Regions from separate parts of the Shewanella sp. UCD-FRSSP16_17 genome, predicted to be linked through region 2. Evidence: predicted binding sites of a transcription regulator. Region 2 holds the regulator's gene; each other region holds the start of a gene.

Region 1 (10,772 bases), on a different contig from region 2:
TTCTTAATCTCATTAACCATGCCCTCAGGTAACTCATAGATTGTTTCTGTTGCTGGTATTGCCGTTGGTGTGAAATAGCTGTCATTAAACAACTCCGTGGCATTGGCTGAACTTTGATGGGGTTGAGTGCTAGAGCAGCCAAAAAGAAAGAGAGGTAATAGCAATGCCAAACAAAGGCTTAGCTGTATATTATTGCGAGGTAAAATTGCATTATTATTTTTTTTGTTACTTTCATATTTTTGAAACATATTTATGCTCCGTACAAAACACCTTTATTAAGCATAGATGCATGTACGAAAATTGAGATATATAAATGTGACAAAAATATTTTCAATAAGGTTAAGGCTGTTCAGCAACAATCAACTGAAACGGAATAAACTGGGCAATGTATATCGCTAAGAACATAGCGAAGCACATTACCAAGAAGATAGTAATTACTTTACTTGTGGTATTTTAGGCGGGTCAATTTGAATAAATAACTCTTGATTTTGATGCATATAAGGTCGGTACATACTGCCTGCACAATTATAATAATGGTATGGAACAGCGACTGCGAGGCACCCTAAAGGCAACGCTTGAAGGATTTGAATTTGTTGTTGCATACGTAGCATTTCTTGCCACTGATGATCTTGCTGAACCGCATCTCTAACGGCAAAGGCATCAAAGGGTTCAGATGATTTACGAACCACAACTTTACCCGCATGGCTTAGCGTAGTCATCGTTATTCCCGCAAGTGCTATAACACTAATAAGAAGCGTTAACCTAAGTGACTTAGCCATAGTGAGACCTATTCAAATAAGAGCATTGGTATTTCATCAGTATAACAAAAAAGCAGAGCTAAATAGCTCTGCTTTTATACACGATTTTATAAACGATTTTTCAGTTATTAACCCGCTGATTTAATCGATACAAACTCTGGGTATGCATCAACACCACAGTCTGATGCATCCATACCGTTATACTCTTCTTCTTCAGTAACACGAATACCAACAGTTGCTTTAAGGACAAACCAAACAGCAAATGAAGCGGCAAATACCCAAGTGAAGATTGCTGCAGCACCAAATAACTGCGAGCCAAAGCTTGCGTCAGCATTTGATAATGGCACTAGCATTAAGCCTAGGAAACCACATACACCATGCACCGAAATTGCACCTACTGGGTCATCGATTTTAATGCGGTCAAAACCAACGATTGAGAAAATAACCACACCACCAGCAACGACACCGATAACTGCAGACATCAATAATGAAGGCGATAATGGGTCAGCGGTAATAGCAACTAAACCAGCTAATGCACCATTTAAAATCATGGTTAAATCAGCTTTACCCCAAACAATTTTACAAACAATGAGTGCTGATACTGCACCAAATGCGGCTGCAGAGTTTGTGTTAACAAAGATTTTTGCTACTGCTGATGCATTTTCAGCATCTGATACTAATAACTGAGAACCACCGTTAAAACCAAACCACCCCATCCATAGGATAAACATACCTAATGTCGCCATTGGTAAGTTTGAACCAGGAATTGGGTTTACTGCGCCATTCGCGCCGTATTTCCCTTTACGAGCCCCAAGTAACAGTACGCCAGCAATCGCTGCTGCTGCACCAGCCATGTGCACGATACCACTACCAGCAAAATCAACAAAACCAGCAGCAGAAATGAAACCACCACCCCATGTCCAGTATCCTTCAATTGGGTAAATAACACCTGTTAATACCACTGAGAAAAGTAAAAATGACCATAGCTTCATACGCTCAGCAACGGCACCAGACACAATCGACATTGCAGTAGCGACAAACACAACTTGGAAGAAGAAATCTGACTCAAGTGCGTGATCCGCATCGGCTGATTGTGACCCTATTAATGAACCAAATGAAGGTAACCAACCCGCTTCAACATTATCAACATACATAATGTTGTAACCGACAAGTAGGTACATGACACAGGCAATTGAATATAAACAAACGTTTTTAGTTAAAATTTCAGTGGTGTTCTTTGAACGAACTAAACCCGCTTCAAGCATGGCAAAACCTGCTGCCATCCACATCACTAACGCACCTGAAATCAAAAAGTAGAATGTATCTAGTGCAAATCGTAATTCTGTTACTGTTGTTCCTAACGCTGCTAACTCTTCCATTTCAGCCCCCTTATAATGCTTCGTTATCAAGCTCACCCGTACGAATACGGATTGCTTGTTCAAGATCAGTTACGAAAATTTTGCCGTCACCAATCTTGCCGGTGTGAGCTGCTGTTGTGATAGCTTCAATTAGCATGTCTAAATTTTCAGATTTTGTCGCAATTTCTAATTTTACTTTAGGAAGAAAATCAACTTGATATTCTGCGCCACGATAAAGTTCTGTGTGACCTTTTTGACGTCCAAAGCCTTTAACTTCAGTAACAGTCATTCCCTCAATGCCCATTCCTGCAATTGCTTCTCGGACATCATCCAATTTAAACGGCTTGATGATAGCGCTGACGAGTTTCATCTCGACCTCCAAAAGTGTGATTGTTATAAATTTGTTTGCAATAACAATTCAATCATTAGGCCAAACTTGTAAGATAATGTTTTTGTTGAAATATTTAATTTATTGCAGTCAATAACCTCAAACTTTCGCACCATATAAGTGCAGCGCTATTTCGGTGCGCACAAGATTAGCGCATCCTTCTCGTCTCCAAAATTGACTCAAAAGAGCTATTAATTCATTCGTGTTCTAATAGAAATAAGCACTCAATAACAATTGAAACTCCAAGAAGAAAAGTAAACTAACGGATAAAAATCAAAACAACGATAGATTAAAGGATGGGCTAAAGAAGTTGGTATGTTGTCAAAATCTGAGGAAAAAAAGCGTTGCGCCGAGTGGTATCACACTGGGTTTCAGGCATAAAAAAGACCCTCAAATGAGGGCCTTTAAACATGTAAAATTAAGCTTTAAGGCTTATAAATTGCCCGCTGTTGTCGTTGCTTCTTCAGTCGCTTCAGCCGCTTCTGTAGAGTCAGCTCGCTCTTCTGCTAATAAATCAGCAAGTAGGCTATCAACTTTTGTTTTGTCATCTTCAACTGACGCTGCAGCACTTTCGACAATATCATCAGCTTCTGTATTGATGTCGGCAGTCAATTCACTGTCAACGCCTTCTAGTTCTGCTAATAAATCAGCTTGTTCATCAGCCAAAGTCTCATTGATAGACTCATCAACACTGTCAGAAGACGTTTCGCTAACGTCTGCAACAAGCTCTGTCGCCGCTTCAGCTTCAACGGCTTTAGCTGCTGCAGCTTGATCTAACTCAGCGAGGGCTGTTTCAGCATCAATAACTTCAACTGCTGCAGTAGTTTCAACGTTGGCAATACTTGCATCTTCTACTGCTGGTTCAGATTTTGCTGATTGCGTGTTCGTCGTTGAATTAATTTTCGCCATCACGGCTTCGCCTAATTCAGGCTTTATAACTACTGCACCAGCTGCCGCTGCAGCTAATACCACACCGGCAACAACAAATTTAGTCGCACCTGATTTCTTTTGTTGCGCTTTTTCTGCTGCTGCTTTTGCCGCTAACTGAGCTTGAGGATTTGGTTGTGGCTTAATCTCAAGTTTTGACATCGGCTTAGGCGCTGGCATTGGTTCGCTTTCTGGCACGCTATTTAATGGTGCAGGAGTACGAATCTCTTGTGCTTGAGTCGGTTTTTCTGACTTGACTTCGGTCTTAACTGTCATTTCATCAGCGACAAACTCTGGCTTAATCTCAGGCGTTACATCAGGCTTTATTTCAGTTTTTACTTTAGGAGTGTCAACAGCAACGTTAGTAATAGGCTCGGCCATTACATTAACATTACTCACTTTTGCAGCCTGAGCTATCGGCGCCTCTGCAATAGGCGCTTCAGGCTTTGGGGATGCGTAAGCCGGCTCGTCATTAAAAGGTTGAGAATAAGGAGCAACAGGCTGTTCATCAGCTGCTAGCTCAGGTAATACACCTTGCTCAGGGCCTTTAGTTCTTGCACCTAAGAATTGACCACCATCATAAATTTCCATTTTATGACTCGAAACATCACCTTCAACCACACCAGAGCTTACGATAACGAGACTGTTACAGTGTAATTTTCCTTTGAAAACACCACAAACACGTAACTCTTGACAGTAAAGTTCACCGTCAATTTCGCCACCTACTTCAATTTTAACTTGGTCTGTTGAACGAATAACACCTTTGACTTGACCAGCGATCAAAGCAGGTCCTTTTACCGTCATTTCTCCATCCAATGAAGTCTCGGGACCGATAAAAGTCACCCCATTTCCTTTGTTATTCATACCCAGCAGTATCCTTTTATTATAAATTTTCGACTTATAGTAAACTAACTAATTAAAAACAACAAATAACATTGCATTTACATAAAATTCACCTTGTAAACATTTCGGATCAATTAAATTGCTAACTCATCACTTATTGCTGGACACTGTGATTAAGAATAATTATTATTCACGAACCTATTGTTAAGGATCTTCAATAGTCGAGTTTTATAAACAAGGATGTGACATGATTGTATCGGATATTTTTTTAGGTGAAATACCTGAAAGTTTGACCCAACAGCTTTGCCAGATTACTGAACTTTTAAAGTGTAATACCATTAGCCACGACCCGCTTAACCTCCAGTGGCAACAAACAGAGCACCACAAAAAAATTCTACTGCACTATGTCAGTGATCCCAAATTACACATCCCTAACTTATCGGCAGAATTACTTGCAGACGGCAAACATTTGGCTTTTTGCCCTCAATTGACCTCTGACACTGAAAGTTTGCTCATCGCAAATGGGTTTCATGGTGGACTGTCTTTTGATGCATCGATTATTGAGATCATCGAAGCCTTTAAGAATCTGGACAACAATAAATTGTATTTCAGTCATGATGCGATGTCTCATTATATTCAATCAAGAAACCGCCAACCTATTACACAACGTCAAACTGAGCTACTGTCATTAACCACCAAAAAAGAACAGCAAGTGCTGTCTTTGGTTTGCCAAGGCTTATCTAATGAGCAAATTGCAGCAAACTTAAGTATTTCGATTAATACAGTCAAAATGCACATTCAAAACATTTTCAAAAAAACAAATGTTTCAAGCCGTGGACAGCTTTCTTACGTCTTTACACAAGTGTAATTTAGGTTAGTCGCTTATATAGATGTCTGACGTACTAACGGAGTGTACGAAGTTGATCGCGTTTTAGCAGCCGATTGGTTTTAGTACTTTCTTATTCTCGTCTTATGTCGCTCGATATAGACAAGATAGTAATGAAGCCTGAACCATGGGTATGCCTATAAGGGTAGCAAACGACTTCAAGTTGTTTTTCAACTCGACGGCTCACACATAGCGCAAGTTATATTTCCCTTAAATACTTGAGCTTGTTTTTAATTGATATATTGTGACTCATAAACCAATCAATATGGTCTTGGCGTGACAACGTTATTAGAACTCTATCAAAGCAAAATAGCACAATCTCAATCATCTCAATTGCGATTACACGATGATGCTGAACAGCATACAGCGCTACTTGCCCTCAACGAGCTATTTATTCAACTCCAACATAATGTGAATGTTCAAGAAGAAGTAGCAGAACTCGGTGATACCAGTCTTCAGCAGCAAGCTGCCAAAGGTGTTTACCTTTGGGGGGATGTTGGTCGTGGTAAAACATTTTTGATGGATTTATTTTTTAATCATCTTAAACAGCAAAATAAGCTTAGATTACATTTTCATCGCTTTATGGCTATGGTGCATCAAGAACTCAATCTCACAAAAGGGATTGCCGATCCTTTAGTGCATATTGCCCGTCATTATGCGGCTCAATATCAAGTCATTTGTTTTGATGAGTTTTCTGTCAATGATATTGCAGATGCAATTATTCTTGCTAGGTTGTTCGAACACCTTTTTGCTCATGGAGTCATCTTAGTCGCCACCTCCAATATTGAAATTAGCCGTTTATATGAAGGTGGATTGCAGCGTGAGCGATTTTTACCTTTTATTGATATTTTACAAACTAATGTAGACCAAATTAACTTAACTGGCGCCACTGACCATCGAATAGCTGCGCAATCTGACCGTTCGCTTGAACAACAAATACAGTTAACAAAGCACATGAGTCACCAAGATTTTGTCACTATTGCAGGACTGCATTATCCCCATCAAGCCGCTGTGTGTGAAACACATAGCTATATCGAAATATGTCATCGTACAATTGCTTTTCAAGCTAAAGTGAATCAAGTGATTTGGTTTAAATTCGACCAACTGTGTGACGGGCCTCGATCTGCTTTAGACTATATCGAGCTCGCAGGCTTATTTAAGCATGTGATTATTGATGAAGTGCCCCAACTAGGAGGTGAAATTAGAACTTGGATAAAAGCACGTGGTACGGAAGATGGGGCTGAAAGTAATAAAACTAGCGAGCGTCAATTAGAATATGCAACCAGTGACGATCCTGCTAAACGGTTTATTAGTTTAGTCGATGAACTCTACGATCAACGCGTATCGTTAACGGTCTGCTCAGAATGGACCATTACAGAATTGTATTCAGGCGGCGCCTTATCATTTGAGTTTCGTAGAACGGTGAGTCGCTTAGTTGAAATGCAACGCTGGCTCAAACCAGCAACCAAATAAGCTTTATCAGTAACTTATGATTTAACTGATAAAGCATAACAACTCTAGCTAAGGTGTTTCATGCTGTCGATTATTGCACAGTGTGTTTTATCACATCACCGAAGCGACGCATGAAGTTTTCAAACGCTTCGTTATCAGGGTAATCAAATTGATATTTATTATGGAAGTAGATATTAAGCGAAGTTCTGCCATCACTCAGCGTTATTGTGTAACCATCAAAGCCTGTTTCAGCTTGCAGTCCACATAAATGATAGCGAGAGTTGTAGCCATTTTCAGCTTTATGCTTTTCACCACATTCAACGATTTTATTAAAGACCTTTAACGCTTGATAAATATCGATTGCATTTCGCATGCTACATCTCCTGATTGATACCTCTATGATGCTTTCTATAAACAGACTCGACGATTGCACCATTGAGGTGAATACGAGACGAGCTCATAGTTAGATCAGTCTAGAATAATCGCAATTCAGAACAGTGATAGAGAGCAAGAAAACATCAATGATATGGGATTAAGGTGTAACAAATTGAATCAACGTTGTTGATGATGCTTGGATTTCACTTGATACATTTCTCGATCTGCAATTTCTAAATACTCGGCTATATCAAGTTTTTGATTAGCATGTCGAGTCGCAACTCCCACACTGTACGCCAGCTCAAATACGTCTTCACTCTGAGAGTTATGGGCATTCAATGCTGTTTGAAAACGAGCAAGTGCGACGTCAACCTGGCCCTTACTGCACTCACTAAACAATACTAAAAATTCATCACCACCAAAACGAGCGATCACATCAGAATCGCGAAATTCTGAGGTAAGCAGCTGAGCAAACTGGTTTAAGGCTCGATCGCCCGCCTCATGACCATGATTATCATTAATTTCTTTGAAATAATCTAAATCGAAAAACACTAAGCAACTATCAATATGATTGCGATCCCATGTCGATAATGCTTGCTTTGCTAGCACTTCAAATCCACGACGGTTGGAAATACCTGTCAGCTGATCTAGGGTTGTTTGCTGGATAGAAATCAGCTCAGATACGACCATCTCTGCAAGGTCTTGTAGCGCTAGCATCTCGTCTTTATCTAGCTCTTTGGGTTTATCATCAATAATGCATAAGGTCCCGACTCTCATCCCATTTGGCATTGTCAGTGGGTGACCTGCATAAAAACGAATATGAGGCGCTTGAGTAACCAGAGGATTATCGCTGAAGCGTACATCTTTTGAGGCATCGGTAATGACGAATGCTTCAGAGTATTGAATGGCATGACCGCAAAATGAAATATCTCGAGGAGTTTCATTTGCGACTAACCCTTGGCAGGATTTAAACCATTGTCGATTTTCATCAATTAAACTGACTAGACAGATAGAAACTGAAAATAACCGTTTTGCTAGGCGGGTAATGCGGTCAAACCGTTCTTCAGCGGCAGTATCAAGCACATTTAAATTTCGCAGTGTCGCTAAACGCGCAGCTTCATTTTCTGGTATTGGTGCGGTAAGCATAATCCCTGCCAATCAATATTAAACACAATATACTAACGTTAATATCAAATAGCAGATATGGCAATAAATCAATAGGTTAAATTTACTAGTTAGGGTGAACGAATTGACTAACTAACAAGTATGTAGCTAGCAATATCAACGTTAAAGCCACTAGAATATGCGAATTCGATTATTGCCTTTCGGGTTTCAATATTCGTATTAAGCGTATTATTAATCCGCCTCTCCCAAGATATGCTGATAAATATCAATCACCTGAGCGACGTGTTTTTCTGCCTCTGAAACATCAATTTGTCCTTTTTGCTGTTGCAATGTCAGTCGATGATTTTCATCTCTTAGCCAGCAGTAGGTCTGCGTTAAGTGCTGCGCAGTCATAAATGGAATCATTTCTAGTTCAGCTAACATTTGAAATATACGCACGTTATCAGACCAAATAGCCAACTCTTTATGGCTGCTAGCATGGGCTAGCACCAAATACTGCGCCATAAATTCAATATCAGCGATGCCGCCAGGACTCTGTTTTAAATCGAATTTATCAGGACTTACCTTTAATAGATGATCGCGCATTTTAATTCGCATATCCCGAACCAGTTTAGCTAACTCAGGTAAATCACGTGGTTTAGATAAAATCTCAGTTCTAATCTCACTAAAACGGGCGGCCAACGCATTATCACCATAAACAAAACGGGAGCGAACTAATGCTTGATGCTCCCAGTTCCACGCCTCAGCTTGTTGGTACTCTTTAAATTGCTCAACTTCAGTAATTAATAAACCAGATGCACCAGAAGGTCGAAGACGCATATCCACTTCATATAATTCACCCGATGTCGTACGTGTTGCAAACAAATGCACAATTCGTTGAGCAAGCTTCAAATAAAAATGGCCAATACCTATGGGTCTTTTGCCATCAGTTTCACCAGTATTGACGCTATTTCGCAGAAACACTAAATCCAGATCGGATCCGTACCCTAGCTCTATTCCACCGAGTTTTCCGTAGCCAATTACCGCAAAGCCCATTTTGTCTGGGCTGGTACCAGCAGGAACACCATGTCGACTCGCCACTTGGTGCCATGCTTGCAATACGACTTGTTCAATGATTGCTTCCGCTAAAAAAGTCAGGTGATCGCTGACTTCCATTACCGGTAATACACCTGTGACATCCGCAGCTGCAATTTTTAATTGTTGAGATAACTTAAACTGGCGCAACGCTTCCATTTGCTGCTCCATATCTTCTTCTGGCACCCGCAGTAAATATTGTCTTAGCTCACTAGGGTAATCATCAACAGAAGTGGTGTCGTATAATTGCGCAGGATCAATCAACTCATCCAATAACATTGGGAAGTTGGCAAGTTCTTGGGCAATCCATGGGCTAGCACAACATAAACTAATTAATTGCTGTCGAGCACCAGGGTTTTCGCACAATAACTCAAGGTAGGTAGTGCGGGTTAAAATCTGTTCTAAAACCCCTGATACGGCAGTTAATGCCGCGCTAGGTGAAGCATGCTCTAATAGCTCGGACAATAATCTTGGCATCAGCTTTTCGAGGGTCTCTCTTCCTCTTGGGCCAATTGAACGTTTAACCGTTATAGATCGCCACTCAGTTAATGTCGGCCAAAAATTAGCATCGTCCACTAAGTGTTCTTCTAATAGCGCTGCGGCGTTGTCGGGATCTTCAATGACCCATAATTGACTAGTCCAATGTTCCGTTTGTTCATGTGCATCATCGCCACCAACAGTATCGTTGAAGTGTCTATGAATTTGTTGCATTGCTCTATCAATGTCAGCACGCAGCACCGTTTCATTTTCGCAGTTCATCGCAAAACATAAACGCTGCCAGTCGACATCATTATCTGGCAATGTCTGAGTTTGCTTATCATCAATAGCTTGCAGTAAGTTTTCTACTCGGCGAAGTAAGATATAGCTCTTTTTGAGTTCATCAACGGCAAGATACTCGAGTTGACCTAAGTTATATAACGTATCAATAGCACCAAAAAGGCTTTGCTGACGCAGTGCTGGCTCCCTTCCACCTCGAATAAGCTGGAAGCTTTGCACCACGAACTCCACTTCTCGAATCCCGCCCGCCCCCAATTTTATATTATTGGTAAGCTGACGACGGCGCACTTCTTGCGCAATTAATTGCTTCATTTTACGTAATGAATCGATTGCTGAAAAATCGATGTAGCGTCGATAAATAAAGGGTCTTAATAAGTCATGTAAGTCATCGCTAAATTGAGTCCACGGGCCTAATACTCTGGCTTTGACCATGGCATATCTTTCCCAATCTCGCCCTTGTTCTTGGTAATAATCTTCAAGACCGCTAAAACTCACCACTAATGGGCCACTCTCACCATATGGGCGCAGACGCATATCAACCCGAAAAACAAAGCCATCAACGGTCACTTGATCAAGTAGGTTAACTAATCGCTGACCCATACGTATGAAAAACTGCTGATTAGCTTGGGCACGACGGCCTCCGACAGTCTCGCCATGCTCAGGAAAAGTAAAAATTAAATCAATATCAGATGAAAAGTTAAGCTCGCGCCCACCAAGTTTACCCATACCGAGAATTAATAATGGCTGAGGATTACCTTGTTCATCTGACGGTGTACCAAGCTGCTGACACATATCTTGATATAGCCAAT
Region 2 (10,772 bases):
GACGTGTTAATTGATGAACATTTTCACCACTAAAAAGTACCTCACCACTGTTAGGCGTTAACTGGCCACCAATCAATTTGAGTAAGGTTGTTTTTCCGATGCCACTCGGGCCCATAATCGCTGTCACCTTCCCTTTGGGAATGCTCAAGCAAATATCATCAAAAATAACACGTGATCCACGATTGAACCCCATGTGGCGAACTTCGACCAATGGCATTGCTGAATCTAATAATTTGGAATCGGATATTGAAGAAATAATAGCCTTCCTGGCGCATGTGGTGTAGAGCTGAATTGTACGAAATTGTGTAAGAACCTACAACAAATCAATCACCATGAGTTACAATCCACAACAATTATCGCATCAGCTCATATTTTTGTTAAAATCCTGCACAAATATCGCTATTAACACACGTTTTGGAACCACATGCTTTTTAATATTTTAATGCTAATCGCTGGATTAGGCGTATTAGTTTGGAGCGCAGATCGCTTCGTATATGGCGCAGCCGCTTTCGCTAGAAACCTTGGCCTACCTCCAATGCTGATTGGATTAACCATTGTGGCCATGGGAAGTTCTGCTCCTGAAATGTTTGTGGCTGCAACAGCGTCGATGGAAGGGATGAGCAATACTGCCGTTGGAAATGTTCTAGGTTCAAATGTTGCTAACATCACCTTAATTCTTGGTATTACAGCACTATTAGGTGCTATATCAGTTAGCTCACAAACCCTTAAACGTGAAATTCCGTTAATGTTAGCGGCAACTGTGTTAGCCGGATACCTCATTCATGACGGTATGCTAACCCGATTTGAAGGCACAGTGCTTTTGGTCGCTTTCTTCTCGTTAATGGGTTATTTCATCTGGCAAGCACTGAGAAATAAGCAAATAGATCCATTATCTGACGAATCTGATGCAGAGATCCCTAAAAATGTACCTACATTACATGCTATTATCTGGATTATTGTTGGCATGGTTTTGCTACCGCTTTCTGCTGACTGGATGGTAACCGGCGCGGTAGGCATTGCAAAGACATTTGGGTTATCAGATTTAGTCATTGGTTTAACCATTATTGCAGTGGGAACAAGCTTGCCTGAATTAGCAGCATGCGTAGCTGGCGTATTAAAAAAAGAAGATGATCTCGCAATTGGTAACATTGTGGGTTCGAATCTGTTTAATATCCTAGCGGTACTTGCTATACCAGGATTGATTGCCCCAGGGGAAATAGATGCCAATGCTGCTGGCCGTGATTTTTACATGACACTTGGTACCAGTGCAGCCCTTGCTGTGCTCGTATTATCAAGTGGAGCGAAGAAACAATTAACTCGCTGGCATGGCGCCATATTATTAGTCGTCTTTATTGCGTACCAGATTGTCTTATTTCAATCTCAATAACGGGGCATAAAGATGGGTCACTCACCATTGTTAAAGACTCATTAGCATTGGAAAAAAACGAGAAACATATGATAAATCAAACACAGTTGCGTCAATGGGGTCGTCAAGTCATTGATATTGAAAAAACAGCGTTAGATAACTTATATCAGTACGTTGATTCAGATGCCTTTGGCCAAGCTTGTGAACTAATTTTGCAGTGCAAAGGTAAAGTGATTGTCATGGGCATGGGTAAATCAGGCCACATTGGCAATAAGATTTCAGCCACCTTGGCCAGCACAGGAACGCCTGCATTTTTTGTTCACCCAGGTGAAGCAAGCCATGGTGACCTAGGTGCACTGGCTAAAAATGATATTATCTTAGCAATTTCTAACTCTGGTGAGTCGAGTGAAATTTTAACCTTGCTACCCGTTATTCAGCGCATGGGTGTTCCAGTGATTGCGATCACGGGTAAGCCTGAATCTAACATGGCGCGATTATCTAAACTGCATCTTTGCATTGAAGTACCAGAAGAAGCTTGTCCATTAGGATTGGCGCCTACTTCAAGCACTACCGCAACCTTGGTAATGGGAGATGCCCTAGCCGTCGCATTATTGCAAGCCAGAGGCTTTACTCGTGATGATTTTGCATTATCACACCCAGGTGGATCATTAGGACGTAAACTCTTACTTAAAGTATCAGACGTCATGCATCAAGGAAGCGATGTTCCGCAAGTTAATAGCCAGGTTTGCATCACTGAGTCACTATACGAAATATCCAATAAAGGACTAGGCATGACTGCCGTTATTGATGATAACCAACAGTTAGTCGGTATCTTCACCGATGGTGATTTACGCCGAGTGATTGATGCCGAAGTCAATTTACGCACCACGCCAATCTCACAAGTGATGACCCCTAATTGCATTACCATCAGAGCTGATATTTTAGCAGCACAGGCCTTACAAGTGATGGATGAAAAAAGTATCAACGGCTTAATTGTTGTTGATGAAAATCAACGCCCAATTGGCGCACTTAATATGCTTGATATGGTAAAAGCAGGAGTCATTTAATATGTCGAATAGTCAAGTTCATCAAGGATTATATGGCCCTGTATCAGACGATATTTGGCAACGCGCTAAAAAAATCAAACTCCTGATCTGTGATGTTGATGGGGTCTTTTCTGACGGGCGTATATATTTAAGTAACGCAGGCGAAGAGTTGAAAGCTTTCCATACCCGTGATGGTTACGGTATTCGATCGATTTTAACTAGCGGTATCAGTGTTGCCGTTATCACAGGCCGAAAGTCTGCCATTGTCGAAAATCGAATGACGGCGCTAGGTGTTAGCCATATCTATCAAGGGGTAGACGATAAGCTCACACCATTTAAAGAGTTACTCAGTATTTATAATGTAACGCCAGATGAAGTTGCCTATATCGGTGATGACATGGTTGATTTACCCGTTATGAAAGAAGTGGGCTTAGCTGTTTGCGTAGCAGATGGTCACCCATACGTAAAACAACATTGCCAAATGATCACTCGCATTAATGGCGGTAACGGCGCTTTACGTGAGTTAACTGATTTACTGCTTGTTAGCCAAGACAAATTCGAAACAGCCCACGGAATGAGTATATGAGCCGTACCACCCTCGCTATTCTCGGCTTCTTTGGTGCAGCATTAGTTTTATACTGGCAAGTGCAAGTGAAGCGTAGTCAAATGGAAGCCAATAAGCTTCCCGATCCCGCGCGTCCAGAATTCATCGCTAATGACTTACGAAGCACAGAATTTAACGAGCAAGGATTAGTACAAAGCCGGGTGTCAGCAAAACACATGGAACACTTTCAGCAAACCAATGAAACCCTATTCACTGAGCCTGTATACCTTATCTATCCAGAAAACGGCGAAGCTGAGTGGCAATTAACCGCTGAATTAGGCAAGCTTAATAAAGAAACTGGTAAAGTGGTGCTAGAAAAAAATGTTATTATTGATGCAATAAACATCAATGAACCAGTACAATCGCTAACCACAAGTATGCTTGCGTTAGATTTAAATACCATGATCATGACGTCTGATCGACAGATTAATGTCTCAGGACAAGATTTTAAAATACAAGGCTTAGGCCTTTATGCTGATTTAAATGCCGAAGAGTTAGAGCTTTTAAGTCAGGTAGAAGGAACATATGAAGCAAAGTAAAACACTGACATTTTCACTCAATAAGCTTATGAAAACAGACTTTATTAGAAAAAGTATTCTGGGTATGAGCCTAATGGGATTGAGCTTAGTGACAGTCACCGGCGTTCATGCCAAAGAAGGTGATTTACAACAAGAGCTTAAAGTTGCTGCCGTCAGCCAAAAAGCAGATATTAAAAACAACCAAGTGATTTTCTTCGGCCCAGTGAATGTGACGCAAGGCACCATTAATATTAATGCCGATCAATTACGTGCATTCAGTGAAGAATCGGGTGGCAAAAAAACCATGATTGCGACAGGTAATCCAGCCACATTCTCACAAGAACTCGATGATGGCCGTATCGGTACCGCAAGTGCAAACGAAATAAAATATGAGCTTTCGACCAGTATTTTAACCTTAAAAGGCAATGCAAAACTTGACCAAGCAGGCAGTCAGGTTACTGGCAATCTCATTAGCTATAATATTGATAAACAGCAACTGATCGCTGAAAGCACAGGTGAAGGAAAAGACAGAGTTATCACAATTTTTCAGCCAGAAAATTACCCTGACTTGAATAAAGAAAACGAAGAACTTGATAACTCAGACGAAGCGCCGTTAGAAAATAATGATTCGCTTGATAACCCAGATGCTGATACGACTGACAATGCATCTAACAATGTAACTGAGAATCAAACAGTGACTCCTGAGGCAAATGCTGTTGAAACTAACACTGATGCCCTCCTTGAATCAGTCACCCCTCAAGAATCTGATATTCAAAACTCAACCAATGCAGACATAACGACCCCTGCGGCAGAGCAAAAGCAATAATGACACAAATTACCTTAACAGCTGAGAACTTAGCAAAAAGCTATAAAAGCCGCCAAGTTGTCAAAAACGTTAGCCTAACCGTTAAAACGGGTCAGATTGTTGGTCTTTTAGGGCCAAATGGTGCAGGTAAAACCACAACCTTTTATATGGTTGTTGGCTTAGTCAAAAGCGATAAAGGTCGTATTTTGATTGATTCTGACGACTTGACTGCAGACCCAATGCATTTACGTGCTCGTAAAGGTATTGGTTACTTACCTCAAGAAGCCAGTATTTTTAGAAAACTCACTGTGCACGATAACATCATGGCAGTGCTGCAAACCCGTAAAACCTTATCGAGTGAGCAACGAATCGAAGAGTTAGAGCACTTATTAGAAGAGTTCAATATTACCCATATTCGTGACAGCCAAGGTATGGCTCTATCAGGTGGTGAACGTCGACGTGTAGAAATAGCACGCGCTTTAGCCGCCAATCCTAAGTTTATTTTATTAGATGAACCATTTGCGGGTGTTGATCCTATCTCTGTGATAGATATTAAGAAAATTATTCAACAACTAAAAAATCGTGGTCTTGGCGTATTGATTACCGACCATAATGTCCGTGAAACACTTGATGTATGTGAGCGTGCGTATATTGTCAGCCACGGAGATTTAATTGCTGAAGGTACGCCTGCTGAGATCTTAGACAATCAGCAAGTCAGGTCAGTATACTTAGGTGAGCAATTCAAGCTATAGTTAGCATTCTTTAGTGTACAAGCATGGCATTTTCGCGGCCAACCAGTCCCACTTTTTAGCGTTATACACTAGACTCAAAACGTAACGCTAATTTTTGGCAAAGTAGAACCCAAGTTCGGTTAAAGTCTAGCTAACACTTACAAAAGTGCTAGACCCATAACATTGTAGTCGCGATGATGAAATTCAATTAGGGATAAGCGGTAAATGAAAGCCTCACTCCAACTTAAAATGGGTCAACACCTGACAATGACCCCGCAGTTGCAACAAGCCATTCGCTTATTGCAACTTTCCTCTTTGGAGCTACAGCAAGAAATTCAGCAAGCACTTGACTCAAATCCTCTTCTTGAGCTTGAGGATGAGTTTGCCAAAGCAAAAGAACCAGTCAAAGACAATGCTCAGCAAACTGACACCGATTTTAGCGATAACAGCCAAGTCAGCGTAGAAAAAGACACCTCATCAGTCGATACCACAGAGTCACTTACGAAAGAGTCCATGCCTGAAGACTTACCAATGGATACCACTTGGGATGAAGTCTACACCGCCTCTCCTAACTCAGGTTCTGGCGCTGTAAGCCGTGATGACGATATGCCATTTCAAGGTGAAACGACTGAAGGTTTGTACGAACATTTAGAATGGCAAAAAAACTTAACCCCATTTTCTGAAAATGACCTCGCCATTGCGACAGCCATCATCGACGCAATTGATGATAGAGGTTACTTAACCCAATCAACAGAAGATATTCTCGATGCACTCGGTCTTGAGGATATTGAACTTGATGAGGTTGAAGCCGTATTAAAGCGTGTACAACATTTTGATCCAGTGGGTGTCGCTGCAAGAAATTTAAGCGAATGTTTGATGATTCAATTGGGACAATACCCAAGCGAAATCCCTTGCATAGAAAATGTAAAATTACTGATATCTGAACACCTAGATTTAATAGCAGGCCGTGATTTCAGATTACTAATGCGTAAAACCAAGCTTAAAGAAGATGATTTACGCGAAGCGATTCAATTTATCCAAACACTGAACCCTCGCCCAGGGTTACAAATTACTCCAATCAAAGATGAGTACGTCATCCCAGATGTCACAGTGTTTAAAAAGAATGGCCGTTGGGTCGTTGAATTAAACCCAGATAATATGCCTAAAATAGGCGTAAATCAGCAATATGCGGCCATGGCAAAAGGCTCAGCCAATCAAGCTGACAGCCAATTCATTCGCGGTCACTTACAAGAAGCCAAATGGTTTATTAAAAGTATTGAAAGCCGCAATGAAACCCTGTTAAAAGTGGCAAATTGTATTGTTCAATTCCAGCAAGGTTTCTTTGAGTTCGGCGAAGAAGCCATGAAGCCTATGGTATTAAATGATATTGCCGAAGCGGTAGAGATGCATGAATCGACCATCTCACGGGTTACAACTCAAAAATATATGCACACCCCTCGCGGCCTTTTTGAACTAAAATACTTCTTCTCTAGCCACGTAAGTACCGATGATGGCGGAGAGTGTTCTTCTACAGCAATCAGAGCCTTTATCAAAAAGCTGGTCGCCGCAGAAAACCAGAAAAAGCCACTTAGCGATAGTAAAATGGCGACGCTACTGGCAGAACAAGGGATCAATGTTGCTCGGCGTACGATCGCCAAATATCGTGAAGCAATGCTCATCCCTCCCTCAAACCAACGCAAAAGCTTATAAGCCTTTGTTATTGGAGGATGATCTATGCAAATTAACCTGACTGGACACCATATCGAAATTACTCAATCTTTACGTGAGTATGTGCAAACTAAGTTTTCAAAGCTTGAACGTCACTTCGAACAGATCAATAATGTTCACGTTGTGCTCAATGTACAAAAGTTACAACAGATTGCCGAAGCTAAATTGCACCTCAAAGGAGGTGAAGTTTTTGCCGTATCTCAAAACGCAGATATGTATGTCGCAATTGACGCCCTGATAGACAAATTAGACCGTCAGGTAATTAAACACAAAGAGAAGTTAATTAAACACTAACGATGGAACTTCGCACCATCCTGCAGCCGGCGTGCACTACCTGTGCCACTCCGGGCAGTAAGAAAAAGGTACTGGAACTTATCAGCAATTTAATGGCTGACCAGTACCCTACTCTATCTTCACAAGCTATTTTCGAAAGTTTAATAGCACGTGAAAAAATGGGTAGCACAGGTATCGGCAATGGCATTGCGATTCCACATGGGCGTTTAGACGACATTGAATCGCCGATCGCTATTTTGATCAAATGTGAAGAAGCTATCGACTTTGATGCTATTGATAAGAAGCCAGTAGACATTTTATTTGCCTTATTGGTTCCTTCTGAGCAATGTCAGCAACACTTAAGCACGTTATCAAGTATGGCTGAGAAATTAAGCGATAAACTCATCCTTAAAAGACTTCGAAAGAGTCATGACGCTACAGAACTGTATCAGGTTATTACTGCATGAAACTTGTCATCGTATCAGGACGATCGGGCTCAGGTAAGTCAGTTGCTTTAAGAGTGTTAGAGGATTTAGGTTATTACTGTGTTGATAACCTGCCTCTCCCACTGATTGGCAGCCTACTAGAGCAGCTAAAAGGAAATAACGAACTTGTCGCCATCAGTGTTGATGTGCGTAATATCGAAGAGCAAGGCAAAGTATTAGAGCAGCAAATCGCTTTGTTGTCCGACGATACCACGATCATTAGTTTATTTTTAAATGCCAATGATCAAGTACTGCTTAAACGATACAGTGAAACACGTCGATTACACCCGCTGTCAAAAAATCAAATCTCATTACAAGAAGCGATTCAACTTGAAGGTCGATTGCTCGAGCCAATCGCCAAAATGGTTGATCACTACATCGACACATCTCAGCTGAATATTTACGATTTGAGCGATCAAGTCCGACAAATTCTTATGGGCAGTGTTGATAAAGAATTAGTCATTCACTTTGAATCATTTGGATTCAAGCACGGTATGCCTACTGAAGCCGACTTTATGTTTGATGTCCGCTTTTTGCCAAACCCACATTGGGAGCCAGAGTTAAGACCATTAACGGGTCTTGATCAACCAGTACAAGAATTCTTAGGCAGACAACCCCTAGTCAATAAGTTCATCTGGCAGATTGAGAATTTATTTGATACTTGGATGCCGCACCTTGAGCGCAATAATCGCAGTTACCTTACCATCGCGATTGGCTGCACAGGTGGACAGCATCGCTCGGTTTATATTGCAGATCAACTCACACAGCGCTTCAGTAACAGTAAACACCAAGTTAGCGCTCGTCACCGAGAGCTAAACCTGTGACGATGAATATCTCCAGAGAAATCACCATCAGTAATAAACTTGGGCTTCATGCTCGAGCGGCAACAAAATTAGCTATATTGGCTACGGAATTTAAAGCCAGCATTACCTTGATTCAAGGTGACAAACAAGCCAGCGCTGCGAGTGTGTTAGGGTTGTTAATGCTAGAAAGTGGTATAGGGAAAGTGATTACTGTTCAGGCTGAAGGCCCTGATGCGCAGCAAGCACTAGATGCGGTTTGCCAACTGATTAACGACAAATTTGACGAAGAAAGCTAATCCTTTTATATGATTTAACGCTTTCAGGCCAACTCGTTGCTAGTTATCACTTACTAGCAAAACATTGAAATTTACGACTTTAAACCGCTAACAGCCATGCTTTATTAACCTCATATCCTACTCGGGAATACGCTTAAACTAAGCTTTTGCGCTGCTCAAAGCGCATTAAAACAATCAACGGCAAATTATCAACAACAAACAGTGATAGTTAACTATAATAATCTCATGACCCACACCATAACCTGCTTATTTTTTATACAGCAATCAACGCCATATTAGAAACTGCTTCTCCCTTTACACACTGTTAAGTTAATATTAGCAATCGAATTTTTGAGGAGTGGCGAATGAGTATCGAAGTGATAGATAGCGAACTTACAGAACAGCGCCTAAATCAGCTCACCCAAGCACTTGGTAGTGGTATGTTTGTGCATGTGCGCAATATGCTGCATGATATGGCCGCTTCTGATGTCGCCCTCATTCTTGAGTCATCTCCCCCTAAAACACGCCAAGTTTTGTGGCAACTTATCGACCAAGAGCAAGCCGGTGAAATTCTTGAAGAACTCGGTGAAGAGTTAAAAGATTCGCTTATCAGTGGCATGACACCTGAAAAAGTTGCGCAAGCCACATCAGGAATGGACACCGATGACCTGGCTTATATTTTACGTAGCTTGCCAGATGCAGTGTATAAGAAAGTACTGCAATCGATGAGTAGCCAAGACCGTCACCGAGTTGAACAAGCGTTATCCTACCCTGAAGATACTGCCGGCAGTATCATGAATACCGATACCGTGACTTTGCGTCCTGACGTGAATATTGATGTGGTACTGCGTTACTTACGCCAACGAGGCAATTTACCCGATACGACAGATACACTCTATGTGGTCGACAAAAACGACCATGTACTTGGCGGGGTCCGTTTAGCCGATCTATTAACCTGTAACCCTAGCGAAACGATCCGCAGCATCATGGATCCGGAGCTTGAAAGTATCCCTGTTGATATGCCAGATAATGAAGTGGCACAGTTATTCGAACGTCATGACTGGATTTCAGCCCCTGTCGTTGATGAACAGCAGAAGTTATTAGGCCGTATTACCATTGATGACGTCGTCGATGTTATCCGTGAAGATGCCGAGCACTCCATGATGGGGATGGCGGGGATGGATGATGACGAGGACACATTCGGTCCCGTCATGAAAAGTACCTTCCGACGTTCTTTGTGGTTAACAATCAATTTATTTGCCGCTTTACTTGCTGCCTCTGTCAGTAACATGTTTGAAGGTACCCTTGAGCAGTTTGCCACTATTGCCATTTTAATGACCATTGTTCCGAGCATGGGCGGCGTTGCAGGTAACCAGACATTAGCTTTGGTCATTCGTGGTATTGCCCTTGGGCATATTGGTCAAAGTAACTCTCGCTGGTTAATAGGCAAAGAGTTAGCCATTGGTTTCCTTAACGGCATCATGTGGTCAGTGTTGGTATTTTTTGCCGTTTGGCTGTGGAAAGACGATATGGCCTTAGGTGGTTTGATTGGTGGCGCCATGCTAATCAATATGACTGTTGCAGGTCTTGCAGGCGCCAGTATCCCACTCTTACTGAAAAAGTTGAACATCGATCCTGCATTAGCAGGTGGTATGGTGCTTACCACAGTAACCGACGTCATCGGCCTATTTGCCTTTTTAGGTTTAGCGACGATCTTCTTAATGTAGTCGATACCCGACCTTCGCATCTCACTAAATCCATGCCAAACGGCATGGATTTTTTAATCCTTCTAAATCATAAACGACTCACTGTAACACTCCTCATTCATACTGATTAAGTGATAATGGTTTACCGTTAATGTCACTAGAAATGACGCTCAAAAAGTCTGGTAAATTAAATTTACCAATAAATCACCACTTTGCACCAAAATGGATAATTTGCACCAATGTAACACAACGCATTTTTTAGAGTTAACACACTAAAAAACTAACCAACTGTTAATTAACGATAAAATATTTATTTCAAAATTGGCACGACTATTCCATATAGATATATACCACCTTAGAGGTAGATGCATTTTTGACCAATTTATGACTCGATTAGAGATGTAATACAGGGAGTTAAGTATGAATTATCTA
Region 3 (10,772 bases), on a different contig from region 2:
TTGGTTTAGATGGATTGCTTTGAGCTTGCACCTCTCAAAGGCTATTAAAGGTTCTTTATTTGCTAGTTCTAATAGTTCTAATAGGTTTGTAATTGAAGATGTTTTTAAGGCTGCATAAGTTTTTTTACCTAGATATGCGGCAATTAGTTCGAGGATTTGTGATCTAGAAATCGTGCATTCAGGTAGTTTTTTTGCACGTGAGGATACGTTATAGGTGTAAGTTGAAAGCATGTTCATAAATTAACTCCGCGGTTGAGTGCGAGGTGCATTAAAGCAATACCACATGCGATTACGGCGAGGCTTCTCAACCTAGTCATTTATGAAAAATTGATTTTAAATTCTGATTTTAAACTTTCGTTTTTAGTGCCTGTTTTCACTCGCATGTAAGTGTGGCGGGCGCCTAGTACAAGAATTTATATTAAAGAGAAAGTTGAATCAAGTTTATTGGAGTAAATTTGTGCAGTGGCGGTGTTTGTTATTGTTTATTTGCCGCTAAAAACCAGCGATATACTGTTTGAAACCCTTGATATTCGCTTGTGAAAGGGTGGTTCATTTTATTGGAAAAATCATTAATCGATGGGAATAAGCGCTCTGCAGCTTGCTTTGGATTTTTGTATGGTTTCGTTGCATACAAGTTCAGAGCAAATTCTTTCCGTTGGCGGTTTTTACCATGCCTAGTATTTTGCCCTTTTTCAGAATGACTTTGAGCAGTTTTAATAATCCCTTTTTCAATATTTATATCTGTTTGCAGAGATTGATAACTCTCGTTTTGGTCGATAAATTGCTGTTGAATAAAAAGCTTAAATAGGTACTGTGAGTTTTTTGTCAGTCCAGCTATTTGGCATGACATAGCCGCATGCAGGAGTTCATCAGTATCTTGAGAAATTATATCTTCAAAGTTAGAGAGCTCAGAAGTGCCTGCTTGTTTGAAAGCTTCAAAGATAGAAGATGCATTAGCAAACTCTCGGATAACATTTATGTCATCACAAGGTGCTGTATTTGAAAACTGTTCAAACATCTCAGTGAATACATTGATCAGCAGTGTTTGTTCATCTGCCAATGTTTGTTGGCTGTTATCTATTTGGGCTAGAGCTTTTGCTAGTGTTTCTTCGGTAATATCTTCAGGGAGGTGTTCTTTTAATACTGAACCTGTTGAAGATAAAGATTCGAGAGTAACGAATTTTTTCAATAAATATTGATTATCAACAGTGCTATTTTCTTTAGAGGTAAGAATTGCTAATAGTTGTTCTTTTTGTTCTGCAGGCATTTCACTGAATATTTTATAAAGTGATTCATCAGTGACTTTATTGTGATTACTACTTGATGAGGTGTCATCCATCACGTTCAATTTCCATATTCTTGTTTGATACAAAACTATTAGAAATGATGCGAAAAGTCTATAACTGAGATGAACTGAGTAAAACAGAGGTTTTTGAAAACGGCTTAAAATTTTTTTCTAAATAAGGGGTGTTCTATGGCGGCACATAGGCGGCACAATTTTCAGGGCTTTTTGTAAGTTGATGATAAATATAGGTAAAAGAGGTGTTATGGTCTCCCCACAAGGACTCGAACCCTGATCGATCGCTTAGGAGGCGACTGCTCTATCCTGTTGAGCTATAGGGAGACTGGGCAATTATACAAGCTTTTAATATGATTAAAAGGCTTCAAATTTAAATGCTTAATAGTTAAGCAGTTGAGTTAGTTGACCTTTAATCGTCAACTAACGCGTAGTTTCAACATCATAGACTTTTAAGATGCATTACCTGTTGCTAACTGATTTAGGTAGTTTCTAGCGGTGACATTATCAGGATTGATTTGCATCACATTATCGAAAGCTGATTTAGCCCCTTCGATTTGCCCAAGCCCTGCTAAAAAGACGCCGAGTTTAATCAATGTACTTTCGTCAGTAGGGTATTTGTCTAAATAATTTAAATACAAATCCAATGCTTGCTGGTTTTTACCTTGTAAGGACAATATGTGGGCATGCTGAGGGTAATATTCGTCACTGTACTGAGCCAAAGACGTTATTGTTTCTTCTGCTAAGTCAATTTTGTGTAATTTAAGCGCCAGCAATAACTGCTGCTTTAATTCGACTTCAGTTCGGCTTGTGGGTTCAATTTCCAGTAACGCAGTTAAAGCTGCATCAAAGTTATTTTCTAAAAAATGTACATAATGCAACGCGAGATGGAATAACCTATGTGCAAACTTATCATTGGCAATTAATGGCTCTATATTGTTAGTGAGTAGTGTTAAACCATCGATATTCTTATGTTGTTTCAAATCTAGAATTTTGGCTAATGTATTGTCTAAATTTTGGTTCTTTTTCTTCATCGAAAAGTATGGATGAGCAAAGCTTGTGAGTTGATCTTGATAGCTGTCACTTGCTGATTTTAGTTTGGATTTTTCATCTAGTGTCAAAGAGCTAGCGGCTGTGTTGTTGAGCATCGCTTGAAAAATATTGACTCGTCCCGGTTGGTTATGTTTTTTCCAGCCTTCGGTAATCAATTCTATTGATGGTGTGTCGCTTATTTCTTCACGTCTTAATTTGACAATATCTAGCGCGGTCTCTGTTAATTCTTGAAGCTGTTCAGTAATGATTTGATAAGCACTATAGTACAAATGAGTCATTGAATTCATTTGTTTAAAGGACCAATCCTGAGTCTTCTTTGTTGTCAGAAATTGCGTAAACTCAAAATAGCCGAATACCTTTATCGACATATTATATTTTGGAAATTTCTTATTTATTTTTTGCTCAATTTTATCGATTTCACTCGCTTTAGCTTGAAACGCTGCAGAGTGCTGTTTCAACTTTTTAGCTTCATTATTAATGTGTAAGGCTTTGATAGCCAGCTTGCTTATTGCTTTGAAAGCCTCGTTAGCAGCAAATAATTCAGTTTGAATACGTTGTAATTTTTCTTGTTTGTTTTCACTAGCAGATGGAACCATGTCGAGTAACTGACTTGGACTGCAATCAGCTGAAACAATTGAAACTTGTTCTTTTGGTATATGGGTAATACCTTGAATTTTAGCTGCATTTATAGATAGGTTAACGATTTCAACATTAGGGTAAGTCTCAGCTTCTTCTTTTAGCGCGAGTGCTGCATGTATCAGTTGAATGGGCGTTTCAGCAATGCTACCTGAGTAGGTTTCTACCCACTCATGAATAATACTATTATTACTTCCGGCACTGGCTTCAACGCTTCCTTTTGCATGAGTGACGCCTGCAGAGGAGTGACATAAATCAACGCCGCTTAAAAGCACTTGTTTAAAGCCCATTTCAATTGCCACTCTGATAGCACTATTGGTTACCGTAGGACCAATGGTAAGAATGTTGTTAGTTTCTTCCCATGGGAACCGATTGCCTAAGAACAATGATTTTCCATTCCACTGAGCAATGATTCGATGATTGACATGATGTGAGTTAATAAACAGGCTTTCATTTGCGAGGCCCATCATATCGCGGTTAACCTCAAAACTTGTATCTTGAGGATCTACTGAAACAATTATATGAGCTGGGATCCCAGCAGCAGACAACTTTGATGCGAACCTTGATACGGTAAGAATGAAAAGCTGTTCATAATTAGCTTTAATCCAATCAATATGTTCATCAAGTGATGGGCCACCACCAATCACTATTGCAGTTTTACCTGCAAATTGATTTTTCAATATCGAAGCTGGTTGGTTATTTTCGACAACATTGAAAAATTGTTCTACAAAAAATGACTTTTGAGTAAAATTTGCTTTATGTGAGGTGGTTTGTTGTTTTATTAACTTATAAATTTGGCTGTAGTAGCCTGAATATTCTTCAACCACGCCTGCAGAGGCGGCTAATGAGAGTGTAATGGCGATTTGATCTTTTATAAGGAATAAATCATCTTCGCCCGATTCTATATGTTCATTAAGTTCTTCAAGACTTAGCACTTTAAGGTAGTGTTTCTGCTCCTCTGGTATATCAATATTTAACATCGACATGACTTCTGGAAGCTCTACAAAAATGTATTTACTTCCTGCTACCTGTGGAGACTCAAGAATATAATTAACCAATAAGCCAGAATCGAGACCTAGAATGATGTGTAATGTATCTTCCTTAAAAATATCCTGTTTATACTTCTTTTTAAAAGCGGTTATAGAGTCTTCTTTTTCAAAGGTATTCCTGTTGATGCAGGGCAAGTAGTACTCATCAAATTGACTAATGGCGAACTGATTATTAAAAACTGATTGTGATGTAGCCATTGTAAGTAAAACCTTCTTGTCTATTGGTATATGTTTTATCGATTCACGTTCACTGATGTTTAAATCTTAATCACAATATCTTGGATCTGTATGTTGCCAGAGCTTTCAATACCTTCTAGTAGGGCTGTGGCGCTTTCTTCTGAAACTTGTTCTATTGTGACCGTAGCTCTATTTTTAGTTGCAACAGCTCGCATTAAATTCACTCTATCAGGAATGTTTTGTTGTAACACGATTTGGAAGTTATCACCCATTTTGACGTTATTTCGACGGCCTAAATTAATGATGATTCTATTACCTTGCTTAGCAACGATTTGACCGAGTAAAGGTCGGCAATTTAGTAAATTATCAATATCTTGAGTGCTTTGTTGTAAAAGCTGATTCATAGTTTGACCATACGTTGAGCCCCAAAACCGTTGGGTTGAAGGTGAAACGGTTTCATCTCGTTCAAAATCCCACTCAGCTTCTGCTTGATAGTCTTTGCTCCACACTTTTTCACCACTAATGCCATGGAACATGGTAAACCGTAAATTAATTTGTCTTAAAGGTGTCTCATCCCATAATCCAAATAAAGAACTCGAGTATGGCTCGGTTGAAATATCCAGGATTTCCGGTTGTAAGATATATTGGCTGTCGGTTATTTCGCCAAGCCAGCTTGGTATGCGTTGGCCTTTGAAGTTGATGAGTTGGTTGGTATGGTCAAGCTTCTCCTCGGCGTGCATACGAGCAAAACTGTAGTCAGAGCCATTATTTAATATATTGCCAAACTGCTGTGATAAAGCTTGTTCAAAGTTAGCAAGTTGTCCGTATCGAAGTTGTGAGCGGTCACGCATGATGGCTTGGGGGATCATTATTGCCGCTTTTAATTGTTGGCTGTGGCATTGCTGTGCTTGGGGTTTAGACTCAAGATTGAGCCGCAACATAACCGTGATATCTGATGCGCTGATGATTTCAGACACGAGCTCAATATCGTTAGCTTGACCCATGCGTTTTATTTGAAATGCATCTTGAGTTAAGTTGCCCTGATTAATACTTTGCTGGCTATTAAAGTTCACACCCGCTTTTAAGCTGGCATAGTTTAATGCTTGATTAATCGCATCCTCGCGGGCTTTATCTATATTGCCGTCAATAATTTTGGCTTTTCCTGACACTTCAACTCTTTGCGCTAATACAGAGTGACTGAAACAAGCTGAAAGAATAACCAGCATGATAATCGTCAAATATTTAGAGCTAACGTTTGGCATGTTCATGTTCGCTTTTCACAATATCGAAGAAAAAGGGTGCCAACTCTATGACGGTTTAGCACGACTTAAATTAATTATCATAATAAAAGCAAAAACCATGCCTGTATGAGCTTTTAGCAGTGAACAGATGGAGATAAATTCTTCATTTCAAGGTAAAGGTTTTGAATGTGTGGTCGATACACTATCTATAGTGTGTTTAATGTGTGCTCTGATTGGGCCTAAAGCCAGTTAGCGGCAACATTACTGAACCTAACATCACATCAATGCTGAGACGTCATTGTAATAAGGAATAAGCCATGAGCCGTTTAATCATTTTTCCCATTGCGTTGCTAGCGGCTGCTTGCGCTAGCGAGCCGCCTGTGTCGACAAATGAGTTAGCTTATGTAGAAAAGCCTACTGAAACTAGCTTTTGGTTTAGTGATGATGCTGAAGTGCAGCCTGCGCCTTTACAATATGACATTACTAAAGCCGGTCTAGCCCCTAAATCACATGTYAATATATTGGCTGAAAAAGTCGTAAATGAATTGGTTTTACAAAATGACAGTTTACGCTCTGACCAACCTTTACTTGTCACCACTCCGGTTAATACCAGTGATTACAGCAAAACGGATGCTTTAGGCTTACAGTTACAGCAAGGTTTTGTTGCCGCTTTTCATAGTCATGAATTTAACTTGGTCGATTTAAATGTGGCGAATGCATTACGTTCAACTGAGCATGGCGAGTTTATTTTAAGTCGAGATTGGAAGTTACTTCCGTCTGATTTGCCTGTCTCTCACGTTGTCGTTTCGACTATGGATACCACACCAATGGGCTTAGTTCTTAATGCAAGAATTGTGAATGTGACTAATAATCGGGTGGTGTCAGCAGTGCAAACTTTTGTGAATATGAATAGTCTACCTGGCTATTTATCACCTTCAAATCAAGTCATTTTTCAAGATGGATTGCTTTTCCGCCATGAAGCGTCTGGTCAAGGTAATGCCGTAGTATTGGGAGCGAAATTATGAATAAGTTAGTGGTTCTATTGGTTTCATTATTGGCAATCTCGATAAGTGGTTGTGCAAGTAATGATAAATATGTGCAATGGGAAACAGAAGCGCCAGATCAGTTCCCTAAGTTAACTGCAATTGGTTATGCGCCTTTAGCGACTCAGCCTGCGAAAGAGCAGTCACATAAAGTTCTAATGGCCATGCAAGCGTCAAAAATCGCGGCATATCGAGAATTAGCCGAGCAGGTATATGGTCAACAGATTGATGCTCATAGCCAAATGAGCGACTGGATGCTCAATAACGAAACCGTTTCTGCCAATGTGTCAGGAATGATTAAAGGGGCGAAAGTCGTAAAAAGCTATCCTGCGGGGGATATGTATGTGACCGAGTTAGAGCTGGATTTTGCTCAGGTGTGGGATCTTTATCAGCAACAAAACCGCCCCCGTCGTGTAAAAGAAGTGACATACTTTTAATGTAAATTCCGACAAACATAAAAAAACCGCCAATAAAGGCGGTTTTTTTATGTTTGTCATTAACGATGATGTTTTGCCATTGGAGAAATTGCAGTTGACCTAGGATGAACTGTCTACATGGCTTAAATTGATATTAGCTTAACTTAGGCTTTTAGGTTTTGGCCTAAAGATGAAATTGTCGACGTTCGGCCTTTGTCGTTATAAGTTAAACTGGTGGCATTTCTACTCATTTGCATGGCTTGAGAAAAGCGGTTTAAGCTCGCGATATTCAGTTCGATTAAGCTAGCATTTTGATTATTGATGTCTTTACACTCTTCGAGAATGGTTTTAGCTTCAGCGACTTTCTCAATGAGTTTAGGCTCTGAATTGAGCAAAGATTTATCAGGATGATTAGCTAATTTCTCATCATTTTGTTGAAGCGTATTCAAACACGCCACTTTTTCGCGTGCAAGTGCTAACAAGGTGTCGGCATCTTGATCTGCTAAGGCTTGCTTTTCTGCAGATACAAGTTTTTTCAGCGACGACAAAGTGCCGTGCTGAAAAGATAACAGCTGTAGTAATTCATTCATAATTTACTCTTTATAAAAACCCACATCATAACGACAAGGCGTAATGCGATGATGATTGTTTATCCAAGAGCAGGTATGACGCTACTCTTGGTCGAAATTTAGTCCGCTCATGTCAGCTTCAAAGCTTGCAATATTCGCCGCTAATTTTTCAGGGTCGACTTTATAACGTCCCTCTGAAATGGCTGACTTTATTGCATCAACTTTGCTTTGATCAATTTCAGGTAAAGATGCCATGTTAGTTTGGGCTCCTTGCAGCTGCTGTGCTTGCGAGGTAATGCTGACCGAATCACTTTTAATAGGTGCGGCCTGTTGCCCAGCTGACTCGGCAGCTTTTGGGGCAGCACCTGAGTCACGATTAGTACGCAACTGAGTGTGTGATGCTGTTTTAAGATTGTTAATATCAATTGCCATTTTAGGCTCCAGCGTAATTTATGGTTTTCCTAACAGGCTATCGACCCTGGTGGAAAAAACTTTAGGAATATTTTACATCCTAACTTCAACTTCGCCAACTCCTGTGACAATGACATCTAATCGTCTGTTTGAGTTGGCATTTCTGACTCTTATTGCATCGCCTATATTGCCATCTCTTAATGCTTCACCAGCTGTTTTTATTTCAAAGCTATTTGTTTTTGCGTAAATGGATACCGAATCCCCCTTACAGACAAAACATAGGTTATTATTCAGCAATGGGGCTTTCGCTGCGACACGTCTTTTAGAGCGGGTGCCGATTATGTTGCTTGTGTTTGAGAAAAACTGTCCTCGGATACTGTGTTGGTCAACGTAATTAATTTCGATGGCTTCAGGAGTGATGAGCTCACCTTTTTCAATGATGCCAATTGCGGTGACGACGGGATACATGACTTCGACTTTAACCGATAAGTACATTTGCCAAGGGTAATCGTAGTCTGGGCTGATGCAGCTAATTTTAACGGTATTGGTTCGGTTAATCGGTCGGTCGCTTGCCATAGCAACAGAAAGAGGAGGGTAACAAGCGGGTGGCGTTAACCTTCCTTCTAAGCTTTGGGGAATGATATTCACTTTCGCATTGGGGTTGGCATTTGGACTGGTTGCAATTTTTTTTGCAACTGTCTCTTTAGCTAGCTCGGTGATGGTCGATAAAGTATAGGTAATAGTGCTTTGTTCACTGGCAAAAACCGGTAAATGAATGCAAAGAATGAGCAATAACAGTAATGTGTTTTTCTTCATATCTTGTTTCTAGCGGTGGTGGCCAGAATACCTCTATACTTTTAAGTTAAGCTAACAACGCTTTGATTTTGGATAAATGGTTATCGGGCAAATAAAGCGTCATAAGTTTGACTTTTTTGGCTTGAAAGCACCGATACGGTTTAAATAAGCAATAAGTATGCCTATTACCTAAATGCGATAGTCATCGCGACATAAATAATTGCAGCGTATGCTACAATTTGACAAATATGGCTTATGGTCGCTTTAAGTCATAAGTAATAAAGTCCTTAGGGGCAGTATAAATAAAACAAGGCAGGGTTATGTCGAGTATTCTTGAGTCAGTTAATAAACGTACGCAGCTTGTAGGTCAAAACAGATTAGAGTTGTTACTATTTAAGTTGAATGGACGTCAGCGTTTTGGCATTAATGTATTTAAAGTAAAAGAAGTGCTGCAATGTCCTCCGTTAACGACATTACCTCGTTTGAGTCCGCTGATTAAAGGTATTGCCCATATCCGTGGTTCAACCATCTCTGTGATTGATTTGAGTGCTGCAACAGGTGGGCGTCCTCTTACATCGACAGAGAATTGTTTTATTATCATTGCAGAATACAACCGAAGTATTCAAGGGTTCCTAGTCAGTTCAGTTGAACGTATTATCAATATGAACTGGGAATCGATTATGCCACCACCACAAGGGGCTGGGCGTAACTCTTATTTAACTGCGGTAACTGAAATCGAAGGTGAATTGGTTGAGATTTTAGATGTTGAAAAAATCTTAGACGAAATATCACCTGTTAAGACTGAAATCAGTGAAGAAGCTAATGAAGCGTTAACCATTGATCGTGACCAGCATTATCACATCATGGTCATTGATGATTCTGCAGTGGCCCGTAAACAAATTATTCGTTCGCTTGAGTCGCTTAATTTGCAAATTGATACCGCCATTGATGGTAAAGATGCGCTAGAAAAGCTTAAAGCGATTGCGACTGAGATGGATAATGTTGCTGAAGAAATACCTTTGATTATTTCGGATATCGAAATGCCAGAAATGGATGGTTATACCTTAACGGCTGAAATTAGAGACGATCCTAAGTTGAAAGACATTAAAGTGGTACTTCATACATCCCTTAGTGGTGTATTTAACCAAGCAATGGTTGAGAAAGTGGGTGCCAATGACTTTATCGCCAAGTTTAATCCAGATGAATTAGCATCTGCTGTAAATAAACACCTAATTTTATAAGCAATATTGATAAGTCTGACTATGATTAAATAGATAGTCAGACAGTTATTGTGAGCAATACGTTGTGCTTGTCGATAGTCGTGATAAGTTAATAAAAGTAACCTGTTCACTCTGAAGTGACGCTAGTGTCATTTCTTATAATAGGATGTAAATGTGACGAATAAATCACTCGCTGAAGCAGAATATAATCAGTTTAAGCTCTTTTTAGAACAGCACAGCGGCATTGTATTAGGTGACAACAAGCAATATTTAGTAAGAAGCCGATTAGCTCCTTTGATGGGTAAATATGATTTGCCGTCATTATCAGAAGTGGTTAAAAGGTCGATGAAGCCAACGGAAAGGCATTTAAGGGCGGAAGTCATTGATGCAATGACAACGAATGAGACCTTGTGGTTTAGGGACAAATATCCGTTCGAGTTGCTCAATAATGCGTTATTACCTGAATACAGTCGCTTAGGAAGACCGTTAAAAATTTGGTCTGCTGCTTGTTCTTCAGGCCAAGAGCCTTATTCGCTTGCGATGACGATTTTGGAATACCAGCAACGTAAACCAGGCGCATTACCGGGTAATGCAACCATTCAAGCGACAGATTTATCTCCGTCAATGCTTGAGCGTTGTAAAAATGCTGAATACGATAGTTTAGCCCTCGCTAGAGGGTTATCACCTGAGCGTAAGCGCCAATTTTTTGATCCTTTGCCTTCCGGTAACATGAAAGTAAAAGATAATGTAAAGCGTTTGGTAAACTTTAGGGCACACAATCTTCTTGAAAGTTATAGCCTTTTAGGAAAGTTTGATATTATTTTTTGCCGTAATGTTCTGATTTATTTTGCCCCAGAGGCAAAAG

The links. Region 2 encodes sigma-54, which starts transcription at its own class of promoters, with help from an activator protein. Its sites were predicted from a motif close to GTTGGCACGNNNNTNGNNT; they were not measured.
Region 1: a site for sigma-54 is predicted at 2,533-2,551, ahead of A9267_RS15670 (P-II family nitrogen regulator). Genes of this name have one in related genera too.
Region 3: a site for sigma-54 is predicted at 5,561-5,579, ahead of A9267_RS05660 (flagellar assembly protein T N-terminal domain-containing protein). Genes of this name have one in related genera too.

Annotation. Positions count from the first base shown of each region.
Region 1 covers NZ_LZFV01000035.1:443,972-454,743, reverse strand. The annotation lists gene A9267_RS15685 (tetratricopeptide repeat protein) at 1-248, opposite strand, end outside; gene A9267_RS15680 (hypothetical protein) at 435-719, opposite strand; gene A9267_RS15675 (ammonium transporter) at 887-2,137, opposite strand; gene A9267_RS15670 (P-II family nitrogen regulator) at 2,148-2,486, opposite strand; gene A9267_RS15665 (polymer-forming cytoskeletal protein) at 2,937-4,295, opposite strand; gene A9267_RS15660 (helix-turn-helix transcriptional regulator) at 4,522-5,142, shown strand; gene zapE (cell division protein ZapE) at 5,437-6,633, shown strand; gene A9267_RS15650 (DUF3081 family protein) at 6,704-6,985, opposite strand; gene A9267_RS15645 (sensor domain-containing diguanylate cyclase) at 7,165-8,133, opposite strand; gene glnE (bifunctional [glutamate--ammonia ligase]-adenylyl-L-tyrosine phosphorylase/[glutamate--ammonia-ligase] adenylyltransferase) at 8,344-10,772, opposite strand, start outside.
Region 2 covers NZ_LZFV01000024.1:201,900-212,671, reverse strand. The annotation lists gene A9267_RS12385 (ATP-binding cassette domain-containing protein) at 1-217, opposite strand, end outside; gene A9267_RS12380 (calcium/sodium antiporter) at 425-1,387, shown strand; gene A9267_RS12375 (KpsF/GutQ family sugar-phosphate isomerase) at 1,456-2,433, shown strand; gene kdsC (3-deoxy-manno-octulosonate-8-phosphatase KdsC) at 2,435-2,998, shown strand; gene lptC (LPS export ABC transporter periplasmic protein LptC) at 2,995-3,555, shown strand; partial or broken gene lptA (lipopolysaccharide transport periplasmic protein LptA) at 3,620-4,165, shown strand; gene lptB (LPS export ABC transporter ATP-binding protein) at 4,360-5,091, shown strand; gene A9267_RS12350 (RNA polymerase factor sigma-54) at 5,296-6,780, shown strand; gene hpf (ribosome hibernation promoting factor) at 6,805-7,092, shown strand; gene ptsN (PTS IIA-like nitrogen regulatory protein PtsN) at 7,095-7,538, shown strand; gene rapZ (RNase adapter RapZ) at 7,535-8,380, shown strand; gene A9267_RS12330 (HPr family phosphocarrier protein) at 8,383-8,655, shown strand; gene mgtE (magnesium transporter) at 9,000-10,361, shown strand.
Region 3 covers NZ_LZFV01000002.1:165,581-176,352, reverse strand. The annotation lists gene A9267_RS05680 (hypothetical protein) at 1-237, opposite strand, end outside; gene A9267_RS05675 (hypothetical protein) at 476-1,339, opposite strand; tRNA gene A9267_RS05670 (tRNA-Arg) at 1,549-1,624, opposite strand; gene A9267_RS05665 (motility associated factor glycosyltransferase family protein) at 1,750-4,233, opposite strand; gene A9267_RS05660 (flagellar assembly protein T N-terminal domain-containing protein) at 4,293-5,474, opposite strand; gene A9267_RS05655 (FlgO family outer membrane protein) at 5,771-6,478, shown strand; gene A9267_RS05650 (LPP20 family lipoprotein) at 6,475-6,933, shown strand; gene A9267_RS05645 (flagella synthesis protein FlgN) at 7,077-7,502, opposite strand; gene flgM (flagellar biosynthesis anti-sigma factor FlgM) at 7,584-7,913, opposite strand; gene flgA (flagellar basal body P-ring formation chaperone FlgA) at 7,986-8,708, opposite strand; gene A9267_RS05630 (chemotaxis protein CheV) at 9,008-9,928, shown strand; gene A9267_RS05625 (CheR family methyltransferase) at 10,082-10,772, shown strand, end outside.